4 regions of the Ruegeria sp. CDSA141 genome follow, and region 1 is predicted to be linked to each of the others. Evidence: riboswitches for the same ligand, from Rfam matches in the RefSeq annotation. Region 1 holds a riboswitch; each other region holds the start of a gene.

Region 1 (4,301 bases):
GTTCGTCCGGAGAAACCGTCGGGTCCTGGGCCGCGTCAGGTGTGATCTTTACGACGGACACCCAGTGCGTGATCTCGGCCAGGTCGCGCAGCACCGCCAGCGGGTCCGCGCCTTCGGCGTATTGCCCACTCAACTCGGTAAGTGCGCCCGCGGCGTCGCCGCGCAGGATCATATCCATAAGGTCCAGAACGCGGCCACGGTCCGCCAGTCCAAGCATTGCACGGACCTGATCGGCGGTCGTCTCGCCAGCCCCGTGCGATATCGCCTGATCCAGCAACGAGGTCGCGTCCCGGGCCGATCCTTCCGCTGCTCGGGTGATCAGTGCCAGCGCGTCTTCGGCAATCTGGGCGCTTTCCGCTTCGGCGATCTTGCTCAGAAGGCCAATCATGTCTTCGGGTTCAATCCGGCGCAGGTCGAAGCGCTGGCATCGGGACAGTACTGTGACAGGCACTTTGCGGATTTCAGTGGTCGCGAAGATGAACTTCACGTGCGCGGGCGGTTCTTCCAGCGTCTTGAGCAGCGCGTTGAAAGCACTGGTCGAGAGCATGTGAACCTCGTCGATGATATAAATCTTGTAACGCGCGCTGGCGGCGCGATAGCGCACGCTGTCGATGATCTCGCGGATATCGTTGACGCCTGTGCGGCTGGCGGCGTCCATCTCCATCACGTCGACATGGCGACCTTCCATGATAGCGACACAGTGTTCGCACTGACCGCAGGGCTCGGTTGTGGGGCCACCGGTTCCGTCCGGACCGATGCAATTCATGCCCTTGGCGATGATCCTCGCGGTCGTGGTTTTGCCGGTGCCGCGAATGCCGGTCATGATGAAGGCCTGCGCGATCCGATCGGCCGCGAACGCGTTTTTCAGGGTGCGCACCATGGCATCCTGACCCACCAGATCGGCAAAGGTTTCCGGGCGATATTTGCGGGCGAGAACCTTATAGGCGGGGCTGGAGCTGTCTGTCATGTCTTCTCGTTGGGATTCGGTGCTTGGGCACAGCGTAGTGGCCACCGCTGCCCGCGTCCACAGCGTGGTGTCATGATTTTTGATTTAGAAACGAGTCGCTTTCGCACTAAACTGCGTTAGCAGATTTAATGACTCATTTTTGTAAAGAGTTCTTCGGGGAGGACACGTTTCATGTCGCAGCTGGTGATCTACGCCCTGCAAGTCGGAGGCGGAACGCTTGCACTGACCTCGATGCCCGGACGTGGCGGGGATTATTTCAGCGATCTGGATACGATCGCAGCCTGGCAGCCGGGGCTTGTTGTATCGATGACAACGGATGTCGAGATGCTTCAGGATGGCGCGAAGGATTTCGGCAGCGACATTCAAAGCCGCGCCAGCCGATGGGTTCACCTTCCGATCGAAGATTTCGGAGCGCCGACACAGGCGGTTCAGGACGCGTGGCCGTCTGTCAGCGCCGCAGCCCGGCACGCGCTGTCAGGTGGAGGTCGCGTTTTAGTGCACTGCCGTGGGGGCTGTGGCAGGTCAGGTATGGTTGTTCTGCGGCTGATGGTCGAATGCGGCGAACGCGCGGACACAGCGCTGGAACGATTGCGGGCGGTACGTCCTTGCGCTGTCGAAACGGATGCGCAACTGGCCTGGGCCTCTCGGCGTGCCCAGGCACGGGTCAGTCTGGAATCAGATTGAAATCTGCGCGGGCGCGCAAACGGGTTTTCGAGGCCGGATCGTGAAAACCTGGATCATCGCGCAGGGTGGGTTTTTCACGACGCCGGATGGCATCGCACTGAACGTGTTTCCGAAGATCAAGTCGGCATAGCCGTTCAGGGGCTCAATTGCGGCTTCGGGCTGCGTCCCGCAAAAGATACGAATGCTGTCTGATCGCGCGAGAAAAATTGCATGGCATCCTTCGGCGCAATGCGACAGCTCACTGCTGCCCTCAACCTCCAAATCGTCACTTGTGGCCAAGGTCGCCTGTGTCACGGCTTCGGATATCGAGCGCGCCAGCCGCGCCAAAGCGGGGCAGGTTTTGCCCGTCCGCTGACATACTGTTGCACTGTATTCATGCGTTTTTGTCTTCCAGATCATCCTGCGCCCTCCGCGCGTAGCGGACAGGATATTTGGGACAGGTGGGACAGCGTGATGCCGTCAGGACCTGCCCGGACACCCCGCCCGAGTTTCGGTTTCGTTTCCGATGGCAGGTCTCCTGACTTGCGGGTCATTGCTTTGCCGACCTTCCCGGCCATTGGGCCAGTGGTGTTTTGGCATCGCTTACCGCTTACAGTTGCGGGGGCAGTCGCGGATTTGGTTGTTGCCTGTATGACCAGACATTACCGCACCGTGTTCCCTTTTCATCCCGACCCCTTGTGGAGGCCGGAAACCATCACACAACCGCTAGCGTTTGAGCACGCACCGAGTCAAGCCGATCTTTTGACCGGACGCTTGGTCATGCTGGATACGATGTTGGTTCATGCATAGTGTCGAGGGTGTTGAGGTTCGGAAACCGGATTTACCAAGCGAAAAGCCAGAGATCATGTTGGATACAGAGCAAACGGTATTGACCGAGGAGTTTCGGTTTCCGTCCGGGCAGAAAACGCTGTCCGCCCGATTGTATAGCCCGGTAACTTCGCCCGAAATCGTCGTCGTGCTGAACAGTGCAACGGGTGTGCCGCGTGATTATTACCGTCATTTCGCACGATGGCTTGCCGCTGAGAAGGGTATGGCCTGCCTGACCTATGACTATAGGGATTATGGGTATTCTTTAACGGGCCGCCTGAAAGATTCGCGTGCGACCATGGCGGATTGGGCCTTGATCGACATGCCTGCGGCACGGGCGGAAATGCGTCGGCGATACCCGAATGCGAAACACTGGACCATCGGCCATTCCGTCGGCGCGATGTTGGGGCCAGTACAACCGGATATCGATCTGATTGACCGGATGATCTGTGTGTGTTCGGGGCTTGTGACCCTAAGCGACCATCCGTGGCCCTATCGGGGTTTGGCAAGGTTGTTCTGGTACGGCCATGCCCCGCTTTTGGCCCGAGCACTTGGCTACCTTCCCGGAAAGGCGATCGGGTTTGGCTCGGACCTGCCGGCATCGGTCTATTGGCAGTGGCGCAAATGGTGTACAGCGCCGTTAAGCTATGTACCTGAAATCGGGCGTGACTTACCTGCGGCGCACTGGGAGGAAACTGGAGTGCCCGTGGATTTGTTTGCATTCGAGGACGACCAGATGGTGCCGCCGGAAGCGGTTTGGCGGCTTGCGGATCTTTACGGCCCCGATGCCAACCGTCACCTGCTGAGCCCCGCCGATTTCGGGTTGCCTGAGGTTGGTCATATCGGAGCATTTGCCCGGCGCAACGCAGCGGTTTGGCCGCGACTGATCGCTTGACCAGACGCGGCGCAGGACGGGCCGGGCACCGTCCAACGATCACCGGTTGCGAAGTTTCTTTTCCTTCATGACGCCACGGACCATCTTACCGAACGCTTTGTCCCGCGCGCGGGACTGTGCGACTGTTTCAGAGTTGCGCCGATCTTCGCGCCGAAGCTTGCGCCACCGGTCCAGTCTCACCGGATCAAGCGTGCCGTGACTGATCGCCTTTTGCACGGCACATCCGGGCTCGGAGTTGTGCTGGCAATCCGCAAAACGGCAGTCCCGGCTCAACTCGGCAAGGTCCGAGAAAACTTCGTCGATCCCGTCCTGAGCGTCCAGCAGGCGCAACGCGCGCATTCCGGGTGTATCGATCAACCAGCCGCCGTTGCGCATCCGGTGCAGTGCGCGTGCGGTCGTTGTGTGCCGGCCCCGCGCGTCATCCTCGCGAATGCCCGAGGTGGTGAGATCCTGACCGGTCATGGAATTGGCAAGTGTCGTCTTGCCAACGCCCGACGAGCCAACCAGCGCTCCGGTTTGGCTTTTGGAGCACCAGGACAGAACCTTTTCAACTTCTGCAGGGTCCAGCGCGTTGATCGCCAGAACCGTCAAGAACGGGTCCAGTGATTGCACCTGCCCCGAGAAACTATCAGGGTCCTCTGATTTGTCGGCCTTTGTCAGAACAACGACCGGGTAACACCCGGCCTGATGCGCAAGCGCCAGATATCGTTCCAGCCGGGGCAGGTTGAAATCGGCATTGCACGAGCTGACGATGAACAGCACATCGACATTGGCTGCGATCAGTTGCGTCGCGGCACCTGTACCGGCGGCGCGTCGGTGCAGCAGGCTGCGCCGGTCGAGCAAGTGGCGCACGCGTTTGTCGTCGTCGGTGAGAACCCAATCGCCAACGGCATAGCTGCCGGTTGACTGATCGAGGGTCAGCAACGGGACTTCACCATACGGGTTCAG
Region 2 (4,301 bases), on a different contig from region 1:
GGCACAAACGGTTTCCGTCATTATGCGTCTATTGGAAAAGGATGGGTTGCTTCTGCGCGGTGAACCGGTTCGCGGGAAAGTCGGGCAACCTTCTGTTCCCATGCGCCTCAATCCGGATGGTGCGTTCTTCTTTGGGCTTAAAGTCGGGCGCCGCAGTACCGAACTGGTTTTGACTGACTTTGTCGGAAATGTGCGGCAACGAGAGAGGCAAACCTATGACTATCCAACGCCGAATGCCACTTTGGATTTTTCCAGGGAGTGTCTTGGGAAAGTGATGTCGTCCATGTCACCTGAGTCCAAAAGCCGGATCGCGGGGCTCGGAATAGCTATGCCCTTTTACCTGTGGGACTGGGCGAAGGCTTTGCAGGTTCCTCAGGAAAAAATGGACCCGTGGCGCGCGTCGGACTTAAAAGCGGACCTGGCTCTCAGCTGCAATATGCCAGTTTTCCTTCAAAATGACGCGACAGCGGCCTGTGGTGCGGAATTGGTTTTTGGCCCGGCTGACGGGCCAAGAGATTTTTTGTATTTCTACGTCGGCTTCTTCATTGGCGGCGGGGTGGTCCTCAATGGCTCGATCTTTTCTGGTCGGGGAAATGCAGGCGCGCTCGGTCCTTTGCCTGTTCCTGATGACGCTGGCGGTGTGAAGCCGCTGATTGACGTGGCCAGCCTTTATGTGCTCGAGCGTGCAATCACGACAGCAGGGGCAACCTCGCATTCTTTATGGGAATCGACCGAGCATTGGGATGTGCCAAAAGCTCAACTGGAGAACTGGTTGAATAAGACCGCGAGCGGGATTGCCTATGCGATTGTATCATCATGCAGTCTAATCGACTTTGAGTGCGTAAAGATTGACGGCTGGATGCCGCCGGACATCAAGGCGCATTTGGTTGAATTGGTCGAAAAGAAACTGTCCGAGGTTAACCTGACCGGTCTTGAGCGCCCTTTGGTGCTGGCGGGGGCCCTGGGCCCGGATGCGCGCTCGCTGGGCGCAGCAAGCTTGCCGTTGTCGGAAAGGTATCTTTCAGAAGCCTAGAAGTGTATTTCCCCTTCTTCCACTGATGCTTACCAAAGCACGTCAAACCACACCAGACTTCCCAGGCTCATAACTTTTTCGACCGCCATCACAATTGATCGTTGACGGAGACTGGGATTGTCTGGCAAGCCGCTGGACATGTCCGGTTCCGGGGCGCGCTCTGGAATCAATAGGGAATGCGGTGCGGGCTCAGGCCCAATTCCGCAACTGCACCCGCAACTGTAAGCGGCGAGCAGGGCTGAAACGCCACTGGGGTTTTCCCGGGAAGGCCAGTCCGACGCTTTGACCCGCAAGTCAGGATACCTGCCGGGCATGTGCCCCCATAAGGGGCGCTCCTCATCGGCGACGGGATGTGCGTCGGACCAGGATGCCTGAAAGGGCAATTTGGCGTTGGATGTCCCGCAGTCAAAGTGAATTTCGCACCGGGATTGGCGCGACGGGACAAGGACGACTGTTCATGAAAAAGCTGCTCAGTGCAGCCGCTGCCGCGATGGCAATTCCTGCCATGGCAAATGCGCATTTCCTTTTGGAATACACCACCGACACCATGATCGAGAAACCCGGCGATGTGCCGGTCAAGCTGATCTTCTGGCATCCGTTCGAGAACGGTCATGTCATGGATATGGAAAAGCCGCAGGAATTCTATGTGATCCACAACGGCAAAAAAACTGATTTACTTGATACGCTGGAACCTGTCCGCTTCACCGGTGGAGAAAACGAGGGGGCGGCGTTCAAAGGCAGTGTTCCTGTCAAACGTTCGGGCGATTACGTGCTGGTGACGGTTCCTCAACCTTATTATGAGGAAGCCGAAGACATCTATATCCAGCAGTTCACCAAAGCGTTCCTGAACCGCAACGCATTGCCGACCGACTGGATGAACCCTGTGGGTCTGCCGACCGAGATCATACCGCTTAACAAGCCGACCAACATCATCGCAGGTTCGACCTTCACGGGCCGTGTGATGGCTGATGGTCAGCCGGTTGCAGGTGCTGAGATCGAGATCGAGTACATGGCCGCCGAACCTGGCATGGAGAGCTCGGCCGCTTCGACACCGAAGGTGTCACCAATGCCGGGTGGTGCCGTGGTCGCCATATCGGACGACAACGGGTACTTTTCGTTTGGCGTTCCAAAAGCCGGTTACTGGGGTTTCGCAGCACTTGGTTCAGGTCCAGTGACCGAACATGAGGGTAAAGAACTTAGTCAGGATGCGGTCATCTGGATCCGCGCCTGGGATCTGGAGTAAACCCAAATGCACATCGTCGACGGAGCCCTTTCCAACCCGGTCGTGGTCGGCGGTGCCGTCGCCGCTGCGGGTGGGATTGCCATGGGCCTCAGGTCACTGGATCTTGACCGCATCCCCACTGCCGGAGTGTTGTCAGCCAGTTTCTTCGTGGCATCGTTGATCCACGTACCCATTGGTCCGTCATCGGTACATTTGATCCTCAATGGCATGGCTGGACTGCTGCTTGGCTGGGCCGCATTCCCGGCTTTGTTCGTCGGGCTTTTGCTGCAGGCGGTCTTTTTCGGCTTTGGCGGATTGACGGTGTTGGGGATCAACACCGTCAATATCGCTTTGCCCGCGGTGGTGGCCGGATTGTTGTTTGGTCGCCTGATCGCGCGTGGGACGCCTTTGCAGGGTGCGATCTGGGGTGGCTTGGGCGGCGCATTTGCCATTGCGGCGACGACCGGCATGGTCGCGACTTCACTGGCACTGTCGGGGGATGAGTTCCTGCCCGCTGCCAAGCTTGTTTTCTTTGCACATATACCTGTCATGGCCATCGAAGCGATTTTGACCGGGTTCGCCGTTTTGCTGGCGCGCAAAGTCAAGCCCGAGCTGTTTGTCAGAGGAGCGACCACATGAAGCATCTGGTTATCACACTGGCTTTGTGCTGTGCGCCTTTGCCTGCGCTGGCGCATAAAGTCATAGCCGGTGTTTTTGTGTCCGGTGATGCCATAGAGGGTGAGATCGGTTTTTCCAGCGGCGATATGGCAAGCGATACCGAAGTCATTGTTACTGGCCCGGATGGGGCAGAGCTGGGTCGCACGGTGACGGATGCAGACGGGTTTTTTATCTACACTCCGAACTCAGCCGTGGCGCATACATTCTTTGCTGACCTGGGCGCCGGGCACGTGGCCCAGATTACTATGCCTGCAGAGGACGTCGCGCAGATTATGGGTGTTGTCGCAGAAAAAGCGGACAGCGCAACTTCGGCGACCATGGCCCAGACTGTCGGTTCCGCGACTTCACTAGGCCAAGAGGAACGACAGATTATCGCAAAGGCCGTTCGTGACGAGTTGCGCCCGCTCAGGCGCGAGATCGCGGCCTATCGCGAACAGAATGACCTGCAAACCATCCTTGGCGGGATCGGGTACATCGTTGGTCTGTTCGGTCTGGGCTTTTACATGGCGGCGCGCCGCAAGCTGGCGGCCTGATGGCACACGTCCTGGGGCACCAAGAGAAAACACTGGCCGAAGCCGGTGACGGGCCTGAAGGTCTGATCAACCTGCTGGATCCTCGGATGCGGATCGTCATGGCAGTTGCTTTTGCAGTCGTGACCGTGGCGCTGTCAGCCCTCATTGCGCTTTGCGCGGCGTTGACCGTGTCTCTTTCGCTTTTGATGATTTCACGCTTGCCGTGGCGAAAGACGTTGAAGCGAATGGCCATGATGGATGGATTCATCCTGTTTATGCTGATCCTGCTGCCCTTTTCCATGCCCGGAGACATGATGTTCACGCTTTGGGGGTACCCGGCAAGCTGGCAAGGCTTCTGGAAAGCGGTCCAGATTTCTTTGACCGCCAATGCCGTGATCCTGTCCCTGCTGGTGTTGGTTGGCACGATGGAGCCGGTCACCCTGGGTCACGCCTTGCATCGTCTGCGCTGCCCTGAAAAGCTGGTTTACCTTCTGATGTTTACAATTCGGTATATCGAGGTGTTGCGGGAAGAGTATCTGCGCTTGCGCGCCGCCATGAAGGTGCGCGGTTTTCGGCCAGCGACCAACTGGCACACATATCGCAGCTTTGGTTACCTGGTGGGCATGATGCTGGTGCGCGCGATCGAAAGATCGGAACGCATTCTGGCCGCGATGAAGTGCCGGGGGTTTTCCGGGCGTATGCCGTTGCTTCAGGAATTTGACCTGACCCGCAGAGACATTGTGTTTGCTGCTGGATTCAGCGGTCTCTGCCTGGGTCTGATCATTCTGGAATTCGTATGACACTGATCGCGCTAGAAGACATCTGTTTTTCCTACCCCGGCCAGCCACCCGTCCTC
Region 3 (4,301 bases), on a different contig from region 1:
CTACAGCCTCGGCATCGGCTAGGGCGATCACGCCATCCACGGTGATTTTCGAGCGGATGTCGGGCCAGTCAAACGCCTTCAGCAATGGTTTGGGAAGCGCCAGTCCCGAGGTTTCGATCAGGATGTGATCCGGGCGCGGTTCCAGAGCCATCAGGGCCTCGATGGTGGGAATGAAATCATCTGCCACGGTGCAGCAGATGCAGCCATTGGCCAGTTCCATGATGTTTTCCGCCGGGCAATCGGGAATGGCGCAGGATTTCAGGATGTCGCCATCGACGCCTACATCGCCGAACTCGTTGACCACGACAGCAAGGCGCTTGCCCTGCGGGTTCTGCATCAGATGACGCACCAAAGTGGTCTTGCCCGAGCCCAGAAAGCCGGTGATCACTGTGACGGGGAGTTTTTCGAGGTTCGACATGTCAGGCTCCAATCGGGGGAATGCGCGAGGCACAGTTTTTTCGGAAATGTTCGGGGCGTTCGCGCCATTTCACCAAACCATCTTCAGTGGCCAGATACTTGGTCGCACCGTCGACAATGACGTCGACATGATCTGTTTCGCTCAGGTTTTCATAGACGAATGTCCAGCGGCCCGGCCCGCCGCGCAATACGATCGAACAACCTTGATCGCAGTTAGACAGGCATTCTACGGCTTTCAGGGTGACACCGTCGGGCAGGTCAGCCTGTTCCAGGGCCTTGTGCAACAAAGCGCCCGGGCGTTGCGCGTCATCTTCGACAGGCAGGCCGCGACGGCAGGTGGTACAGACCAGCAACTCGACTGGTGTGGTCTCGGTCATGTCTCTCATCCCCCCAAATCCTCTTCGCGGGGGACGGGGTTTCATGCGGGCCACGATTGGTCACGGACCCGACACCGGAACACCCCGCCCGGTTTCAACTTCGGTTGTTGGCAGGTCTCCCGGCTTGCGGATGCCAGAGGAGGGCCTCTGTCGGATGTCCCGCCTTCCCGGCCTTTGGGCCAGTGGCATTGGGCATCCTCTCCGTTCACGGTCGCGGGGGCGGCTGCGTTTGGCGGCATGACCGTTGACGCATTCCCTTTTCATCGGCTGTCACCGACACCAACGAAAGGGACATGCGGCACCGCTGGCCTGCTTGTCAAGCGAGTCGCGCGTAACAATGATGTAGAGGAGTAGAAAGCGACCTGTGGGCGTCGATGGGCGGCATGTCGTGCGGGGTTCAGCCTGAGATGAGCCCGGCGACGAACGGTATCTCTGCTAGGGTCGTACACTGTGGTGGGTGGGTGCCTCGACAGAACTTGTCACGATGGTGGGAAAAGACCGCCGAACACCCCGGATCCTCTCGCGCTAATAGATGACGTTGATCATGAGCAGAGAGACGACCAGAAACAGCACAGTCATGATCCCACCGGAACGCACGAAATCCATCACCTTGTATCCTGCCGGACCCATAATCAATGCGTTTACCTGATGGGTTGGGATGATGAAGCTGTTCGATGTGGAAATGGCGACGGTCAGTGCAAAAACCGATGGATTCCCACCAGCCGCTATCGCAATCGATATCGCCAAAGGCACCAGCAGGACAGTGGCCCCGACATTTGACATGACCAGAGAAAAAGCAGTCGCCAGAACGGCGATTCCGGTTTGCAGCGACCAGAGCGGCCAGCCGTCCAGAATTATCATGATCTGCTGGGCGATCCACGCAGCTGTGCCTGTGTTCTGTACGGCTTGTCCCAACGGTATGAGGCAGGCGAGCAGGAATACGGTGTTCCACCCGACCGCCCGGTATGCCTCATCCACGCTGAGCACACGGGTCAACATCATGCCTACCGCTCCGGTAAGAAGGCAGAGCGAAAGCCGGACGTCCGTGAACAGGATCAATGACAGCGAAATGGCGAAAAATGCCAGGGCCCAGCCGACTTTTTGCGGCCTCAGTTCGTCCTGGGGAAAGTCCGTTGTCACAACGACGAAGTCCGGGTCGCGCTTGATCCGCATCAGGTTGTCCCATCTGGTATGCGCCACGAGCATGTCACCGGCCTGAAACTTTTCGAGCCCGATCTGAGTGGATTCGTGATCCTCGGTCTCGACATGGCTCAGCGTCTCTTCGCCGCGGTGAATGGCCAGCAGCGACATGCCATAGGTCTTGCGGAACAAAAGCTCGCGGGGGCATTTGCCGATCAGCTTGCTGTCTGGCGTGACGACCACCTCGGCCACGCCTGCATTGGTGGGGGCGAACTCTTCGACAAAAATGTCCAAATCCGGAAGAACGGTAAGCCCGTATTTCTTGGCGAACGTCTCGACCTCCCAACGGCGGCCGACGATGGCCAGCCGACACGGGGCCGCAATTTCGGCTGTCAAAACCTGAACCATCGAGGTTTTGCCGCGATAGAAGGTGGAAATGATGTACAGGTGGTTTTCGTGGTTGATGTCGGCCAGAATCTCTCCGACCAAGGGGCTGTCCTCGGGCACTACGACTTCGAACACGTCGGCTTTGAGGCCATAGACCCTTTGCAGGTATTCCTGTGTCCCTTGTCCGGTGCCCGTATTGTCAGGCCCTTCAGCCACGGGCAAAACCCAGCGTCCTAACAGCAAAAAGTAACCAATTCCCGTTAGGATCAGAACTGCACCGATCGGTGTGACCGAGAACAGGCTGAAGGGCGCCATTTTCTGAGATGCCGGCAAACTGTCATTTGCCGTCAGGATCAGGTCGTTCAGCAGGATAAGTGGAGACGACCCGACCATCGTCATTGTGCCACCCAAAATGGCGCAGAATCCCATCGGCATCAGCAGTCGTGACAGCGGTATACCTGACCGCGAAGAAATACGGCTGACAACGGGAAGAAACAGAGCAGCGGCGCCGACATTCTGCATGAACGAAGAAATGACGCCAACGGTTCCTGAGATGATTGGAACAACCCTGCCTTCCGATTTGCCACCATATTTGAGGATAACGGCAGCAACCTTGTTCATGATCCCCGTCTTGTCCAGACCAGCACCGACGATCATTACCGCAATGATCGAGATGACGGCATTGGATGCGAAGCCGTCGAACAGAAGGGTTACATCCGCCAGATTTCCCAGCCCGGGCGCGTAGCTGAGCAAGCCTATGAGAACCAGAACCAATATGGCGGAAAGGTCGATCCTGATGATCTCGGAGACGAACAAAAAAACGGTGAAAGCCAGAAGGGTACAAACGACCCCCATCTCAAAGGTAAAGGCAATGTGTTCCACAATACGTCCAGAACTTTTTCTTTGTTAGATTCCTAGTTCATCCTTCTCGCCTTGTCATGAAGTTTCGTTTTTCACTCACTTCGAGACATAATATTTCTCTAAGAATGGCGGTTTGAGTAGTGGTAAAAACCTCTTTTGACGAACACCAAACCCTGTGGTCGTGGTGTCCCGCACGCGGTTCAGCGCGTCGAACGTTTAAGCGGGCGGTATGCATGGGTCCGACGGTTCAACACAAACGGAATGCTGGCAAAAGTTCTGTTGGAAAACTTAGAACTGGCTGGTTGAACAGCGCCCTCAAATGCAGGTGAACGCAAATTGCAACAGTTTGATCCAACAAGCGACACGACCCGTAACACACTTGCCCCATTTAGTCTGGGCAGTCCCATGACCAGACTAAGTCCCCGCGTTGCCTATCATCCCAGATTAGGGCGGCGCGGGGAATTTTGATCCAAAGTGCAATTAACGCCGTACACAATTTACCCCTAACTGTATGCCCGCGTTGTTCACTTGGTTTCCCTCCGAACAACGCGGGTTTTTTGGGGGATGAGGGGGTAACGAGTGACAGCCCCGCCATAGTGCGGGGCTTTTTCTTGATTAGACATGACGCGAAATTCTATCATATTGTGACTAAACGTCATTGCGGCACGGGTTTCGTCATGGACAACACTGTACTCTATTTTTTGGTTGGCATCTTTGTCGTCGGGCTACTGACGATGGGTTACTACTCAAGGGGCAGCGGTGCTTTAATCTCAATTGTGATTGTGGTCGGCGTTATAGGTGCAATAATAGCTTACCTGAGTGGCTATTTCGGTGAACTGCCACAGTAGGTGCATGCATCCGGTTGAGAGGCAATGGACGATGTGACTGATCGAATTTGGTCCAAGACGACGATTATGTTGGCAAGAAAAGAACCAGCTTCGCAGTTCCTGTGAGTGAGTTTTGCGAAGCTGGCTAATCCCAACGGCACTGGGATGGTGGCCGCAGGAGGGGTTCGCATAGGACTATGCAACTTGTATTTACCACGAAATGACCGACACCGATAAGCGGGCATAAGAATAGGGGACTATCCAAAAGTATAGCTAATTGTGACCGACTGGC
Region 4 (4,301 bases), on a different contig from region 1:
GCCCAGACGCAGAACGTCACCAAACAAAAGGTTCATGCTGGCCTCGGGGCGATTCTTGTCCAGATGCACGCAGCTTTCGGTCAGGACCATGGTCTTGATACCAAAGGGTTCCAGGGTGTCGGGCGTGACATCGCCACCGGGTTTCATGCCATAGTACCAACCGGCAAAGAACAGATCGGGCTCGACGGCCACAAGGTTTTCAATGGTCGGGTATTTGGGGGCAAGTTCTGGGATATCGCCACGCTGAGCATCAAAATCGGGGCTTGTTTTGTACCAGCCGGTAATTCCGGTAAGCCCCACGATCTTGTCCTGAAGGCCGAGTGCAAAGGCCATATCCGTCATGTTCATGTCGTGCACGACCAGACGCTCGGGCGCCGTTTCAAAAACAAGCGGTTCGCCGCAGTTGTCCACCGTGACGGCCTCCGCTGCTGCGCCACTTGCCAAGCCAGTGAAAACAACCACTGGCCAGAGTTTGTGCATCATTTTTAGCTCCTGTTATGATGACAGTTTTCGTTTTCGGATATCCAGCGCCGGGATCATGCGGCCTTCGTGCTGAAAGCACAGATAATCCACACCAAATGTGTCACGTACCCGGTCTGTGGTCAGAACTTCGCTGACAGGCCCGAACCCGGTCAGGCGCGTGGCTTTCATCAACGCCACATGGCTGGCGAATTCCGGGATCATGACCAAATCATGGACGATCATGACGACCGTTACCCCCAGGTCAGCGACCAAGGACAGCATGTGCCCCTTGGCATCCGGGTCCAGATGGTTGGTTGGTTCGTCCAGAAACAACAAAGACGGATTCTGGGCCAATGCGCGAGCAATATGTGCGCGCTGACGTTCACCGCCCGACAGTTGGCTCATCGGTTTGTTTGCGAAATGCGACAGTTCGGTCGTCGTCAGCACCCGTTCAAGATCAGCTTTATGTTGAGCCGTCGATCGTTCACCCTGAATCGGGATTTGTCCCAGCGCAACATAGTCTTGCAGCCGCATCCGTCCATCGGGCGTTTCCTGCTGTCCGACCACAGCAATGGATCGGGCGCGTTGGCGGGCGGACAGAGTGCGAAGGCTTTTGCCTTGAATCCAAACATCACCCAACGCAATCCGTTCGATCCCGCATAGCAGTTTCAGCAGAGTGGTCTTACCGGCACCGTTCGGTCCGGCAATTGCCAGAATTGATCCTTCTTCCAGACGAAAGGACACGTCCTGCAACAGGATATCACCATTGAGAGCGTAGTACTCCAGATCCTCGGCAACCAGAAAACTCATGACGTCCCTCGGGATGGCAAAGCGGGTATTCGCGACAGGGTCTTTGCAAAGAGGGCAGGAGGACGGTCCGACGCGCTTGTCCAGCCATCGTCGCTGTCGCCGAACTGCGTCGCGAATTCGACCAGGGCAGCCAGGTCGTGTGATGTCTTAATGTCGCCGAACAGGTACTGCGCTTTGCCTGCGGCCTGAAATCCAACGGTCATGGCCCGTTCACAACCTGCCATGCAGGCCACCATTCGGGTTTCAAAACCGTCAGGCAACTGAGCGTCCAGTGCGTCTTGCGCGGCCTCGGCAGGCATCGTCCCCTGACATGTTGAACAGATCAGAACGTAGTGATCAGAATAGCAGGCCATTGCCATCTCCGTCGTTTGCCAGATGCAGACAGAGGGCAAATACCCATATATTACGCAAACGCGCCATCAAGCCTCCTTCGGGGACGCCCCGCCCCGGGTTGGTTTACCATGCGATGGCAGGTCTCCTGACTTGCGGGTCAAGGCTCGGCCCACCTTCCCAACCCTTTCGGATCAGTGGTACAGTGGCGTCGCTCACCGCTTACAGTTGCGGGGGCAGTCACGGACTTGGCGCATCCCTGCGCCGCACCGTATTCCCATTTTCATCCCTTGCGGAACCATCCCGATCAGCTAGTCCGGCTACGCAAGACTTGTCAAGCGGCAGACGGTGTGGGGTGGTGGAAGGATTTGCGATAGTTGAGCCGACTATCCTGTTCACGCCAGCCCGGACCGAACGGTGTCAATAGTCCGATACAAGCAGGAAATCCGGCTCTGCATCTTCTTCGACCTTTGAAAACCGCGGGATTGGCTCTTCAAAGACATTGTCCGTACGGTCGTCATTCACGGTCGAAACCTCGCCAATAAGGCAATCGCCGCGCTCCGCCCAGAAAGCGTGCCAGATGCCGGGCATCAGAGTTACACTTTGCCCCTGCTTCAGCCGCAAGTGCTCTCCGGGTTGCAAGGTTACAGGGCAGGCATCGCTGGGGACCGTCACCGGGTTGTCGCGGTCAACGCCACCGTTTGGATCCGACGCATAGATTTCCAGAACGAGGTCGCCGCCGCCCCGGTTGATGATGTCTTCTGCTTTGACGATATGTCGGTGCATCGGAGAAAGCTGATTGTCTTTCGAGATCAACAGTTTTTCCGCATAGAGCATCCCGCGCCCGGATTTCAGATCCTTCGCCTCACCATTGCGCAGAGTGAACAGAAAAAGCCCAAGTTCGTCGAAACGGCCTTGTGCGTAATCGGTTATGTCCCATCCCAGCCCGCGGTTGCGAATCGTTTCCGCCAGAGGGCTGCGCATTTGCTCTGACGTCCAATTCGCAAAGGGTGGCAACACGGCACCGAAGGACTGAATAAACGCGTGTGCCTGGGATTTGATACGGTTGATTTCAGATCGTTTCATTGTGCCATTCTAAAGATCAAAGCTCATGCGCCCAAGGCGGTTCCGCCCCGGCTCGGGATACGGTCACTGCGGCCACATCCGCGCCCAGTTCCATAGCCGTTCGCAAGTTTTCCGCAGTCAATCCGCGCAGACCTGATTTGGTCAGATGCCCTGCACGGCTGAGACCGGTCAGGACGCCAGCGTTGAACGTGTCACCTGCGCCGATTGTGTCGACTACTTCAACGGGCTTCACAGGAACCGAGACTTCTGAACCATCTGCCAAGTAACCGTGCGCCCCGTCGCTGCCACGCGTAACGATGACAGCGGTTGGACCCGCCTGCAACAGCAGAGACGCCTTCGCGGCTTCGGATTCGTTACCCGGAATGATCCAGTCCAAGTCCTCGTCTGAAACCTTGACGATATCTGCTCGTGAGACCATGCGGTTCAAACGCGTTCTAAATCGGGTTTGATCCTTGATGAAACCCGGGCGGATATTCGGATCCAGCATCACAGCCCGGTCGGAACCGTGGCGGTCCAGGATGGCGGCATAAGCATCTGCGCAAGGTTCACAGGCAAGGCTGATACCACCGAGATACAGAGCGGAAACCGCTGGAAGTTGATCGGGCAAGTCTTCGGGCAGCAACATCCGGCCCGCCGTGTTTTCATCAACAAAGCTGTAAGACGCGTGCCCATCAGAAAGCTGTACAAAGGCAAGCGTGGTCGGGCGGTCCGAGATAATCACATGCGTCGTGTCCACATGACTGGCTTTCAGGCCATCGATCAGTTGCCGTCCGAACATATCCGATGACAAACCTGTCAGCATTCCAACCGGCACGCCCAGACGCCCCATCGCAACAGCTGTGTTCAGAACTGCACCACCGGTATGTGGCACAAAACCCAGTGCACCCGACACGGTCGGTTCTGAGATCATATCTATCAGCGCTTCACCACAGCACAGGATCATGTCTTGGTCCTTCTTGGAATAGAAATTTCGGTTAGTCTGGTTACTGTCTCAGCGCGTTCTTGCAGAAGTTGTTTGCGCCGATGATCCCGAACTCTGCCTGTTCAGACACGTAGAGGTTCAGGGAACGGCGCAAATCGCTGAAGCGGCCGCCGCCGTTGAACGCATCCTTGAAGTTGTCACTGAAAAGCCAGCGGTTTTTCTCGGCAACGCCGCCCACAAGGAAAACGCCTCCCTCTGGCATCAAGGTGACCGCCAGATCACCCATCAATGCACCCAGATGAGTGGTAAAAATCTGCGCCGTTTTTTCGGCGATGAGATCGGTGCCGCTGCGGGCATCGTTCAGAATTTCTTTCGCAGAGCGCACCTGTGCCCGCGCCTGACCGGCTGCCAATTCAACGGCCTGATACAGTACCGGTAGGCCGGTTCCACTCAGGAACATTTCTGCTTCCAGAGCCAGGCTGTCCCCAAAGAAACAGCCCGGTGCGATACGACGCGCCGCTTCAAAGATATCAACTTCTTCGCGATGGCGCGGGTACAGACCCACATGCCCGCCTTCGCCGGAAACCGTATGATATCTGCCTTCTGAGTAAAGCAAGGCGCCAACGCCGAGTCCGGTTCCGGGGCCAACAACCAATCGTGTGCCTGCGGGCGGCGTTGCCTGTCCCTGCAA

The links. A riboswitch is a leader RNA that binds a small molecule or an ion and turns the genes downstream of it on or off. The one in region 1 is predicted to bind cobalamin.
Region 2: another riboswitch for cobalamin. It lies ahead of AC2FLP_RS20560 (DUF4198 domain-containing protein); the one in region 1 lies ahead of AC2FLP_RS19010 (hypothetical protein).
Region 3: another riboswitch for cobalamin. It lies ahead of AC2FLP_RS14630 (DUF1636 family protein); the one in region 1 lies ahead of AC2FLP_RS19010 (hypothetical protein).
Region 4: another riboswitch for cobalamin. It lies ahead of AC2FLP_RS08965 (DUF1636 family protein); the one in region 1 lies ahead of AC2FLP_RS19010 (hypothetical protein).

What each region holds. Positions count from the first base shown of each region.
Region 1 covers NZ_JBXWPT010000019.1:9,376-13,676, forward strand. Annotated here, with positions in the region: gene AC2FLP_RS19000 (DNA polymerase III subunit gamma/tau) at 1-967, opposite strand, end outside; gene AC2FLP_RS19005 (protein-tyrosine phosphatase family protein) at 1,139-1,651, shown strand; gene AC2FLP_RS19010 (hypothetical protein) at 1,643-2,050, opposite strand; cobalamin riboswitch at 2,142-2,362, opposite strand; gene AC2FLP_RS19015 (alpha/beta hydrolase family protein) at 2,433-3,353, shown strand; gene rsgA (ribosome small subunit-dependent GTPase A) at 3,393-4,301, opposite strand, start outside.
Region 2 covers NZ_JBXWPT010000025.1:19,923-24,223, forward strand. Annotated here, with positions in the region: gene AC2FLP_RS20555 (ROK family transcriptional regulator) at 1-1,033, shown strand, start outside; cobalamin riboswitch at 1,160-1,358, shown strand; gene AC2FLP_RS20560 (DUF4198 domain-containing protein) at 1,491-2,276, shown strand; gene cbiM (cobalt transporter CbiM) at 2,283-2,894, shown strand; gene AC2FLP_RS20570 (NikL family nickel/cobalt ECF transporter subunit) at 2,891-3,466, shown strand; gene cbiQ (cobalt ECF transporter T component CbiQ) at 3,466-4,245, shown strand; gene AC2FLP_RS20580 (energy-coupling factor ABC transporter ATP-binding protein) at 4,242-4,301, shown strand, end outside.
Region 3 covers NZ_JBXWPT010000010.1:65,802-70,102, forward strand. Annotated here, with positions in the region: gene cobW (cobalamin biosynthesis protein CobW) at 1-418, opposite strand, end outside; gene AC2FLP_RS14630 (DUF1636 family protein) at 420-794, opposite strand; cobalamin riboswitch at 887-1,093, opposite strand; gene AC2FLP_RS14635 (SLC13 family permease) at 1,320-3,176, opposite strand; gene AC2FLP_RS14640 (hypothetical protein) at 4,283-4,301, opposite strand, start outside.
Region 4 covers NZ_JBXWPT010000004.1:220,557-224,857, reverse strand. Annotated here, with positions in the region: gene AC2FLP_RS08975 (ABC transporter substrate-binding protein) at 1-483, opposite strand, end outside; gene AC2FLP_RS08970 (ABC transporter ATP-binding protein) at 496-1,272, opposite strand; gene AC2FLP_RS08965 (DUF1636 family protein) at 1,269-1,625, opposite strand; cobalamin riboswitch at 1,724-1,918, opposite strand; gene AC2FLP_RS08960 (D-lyxose/D-mannose family sugar isomerase) at 2,023-2,688, opposite strand; gene AC2FLP_RS08955 (carbohydrate kinase family protein) at 2,705-3,631, opposite strand; gene AC2FLP_RS08950 (glucokinase) at 3,672-4,301, opposite strand, start outside.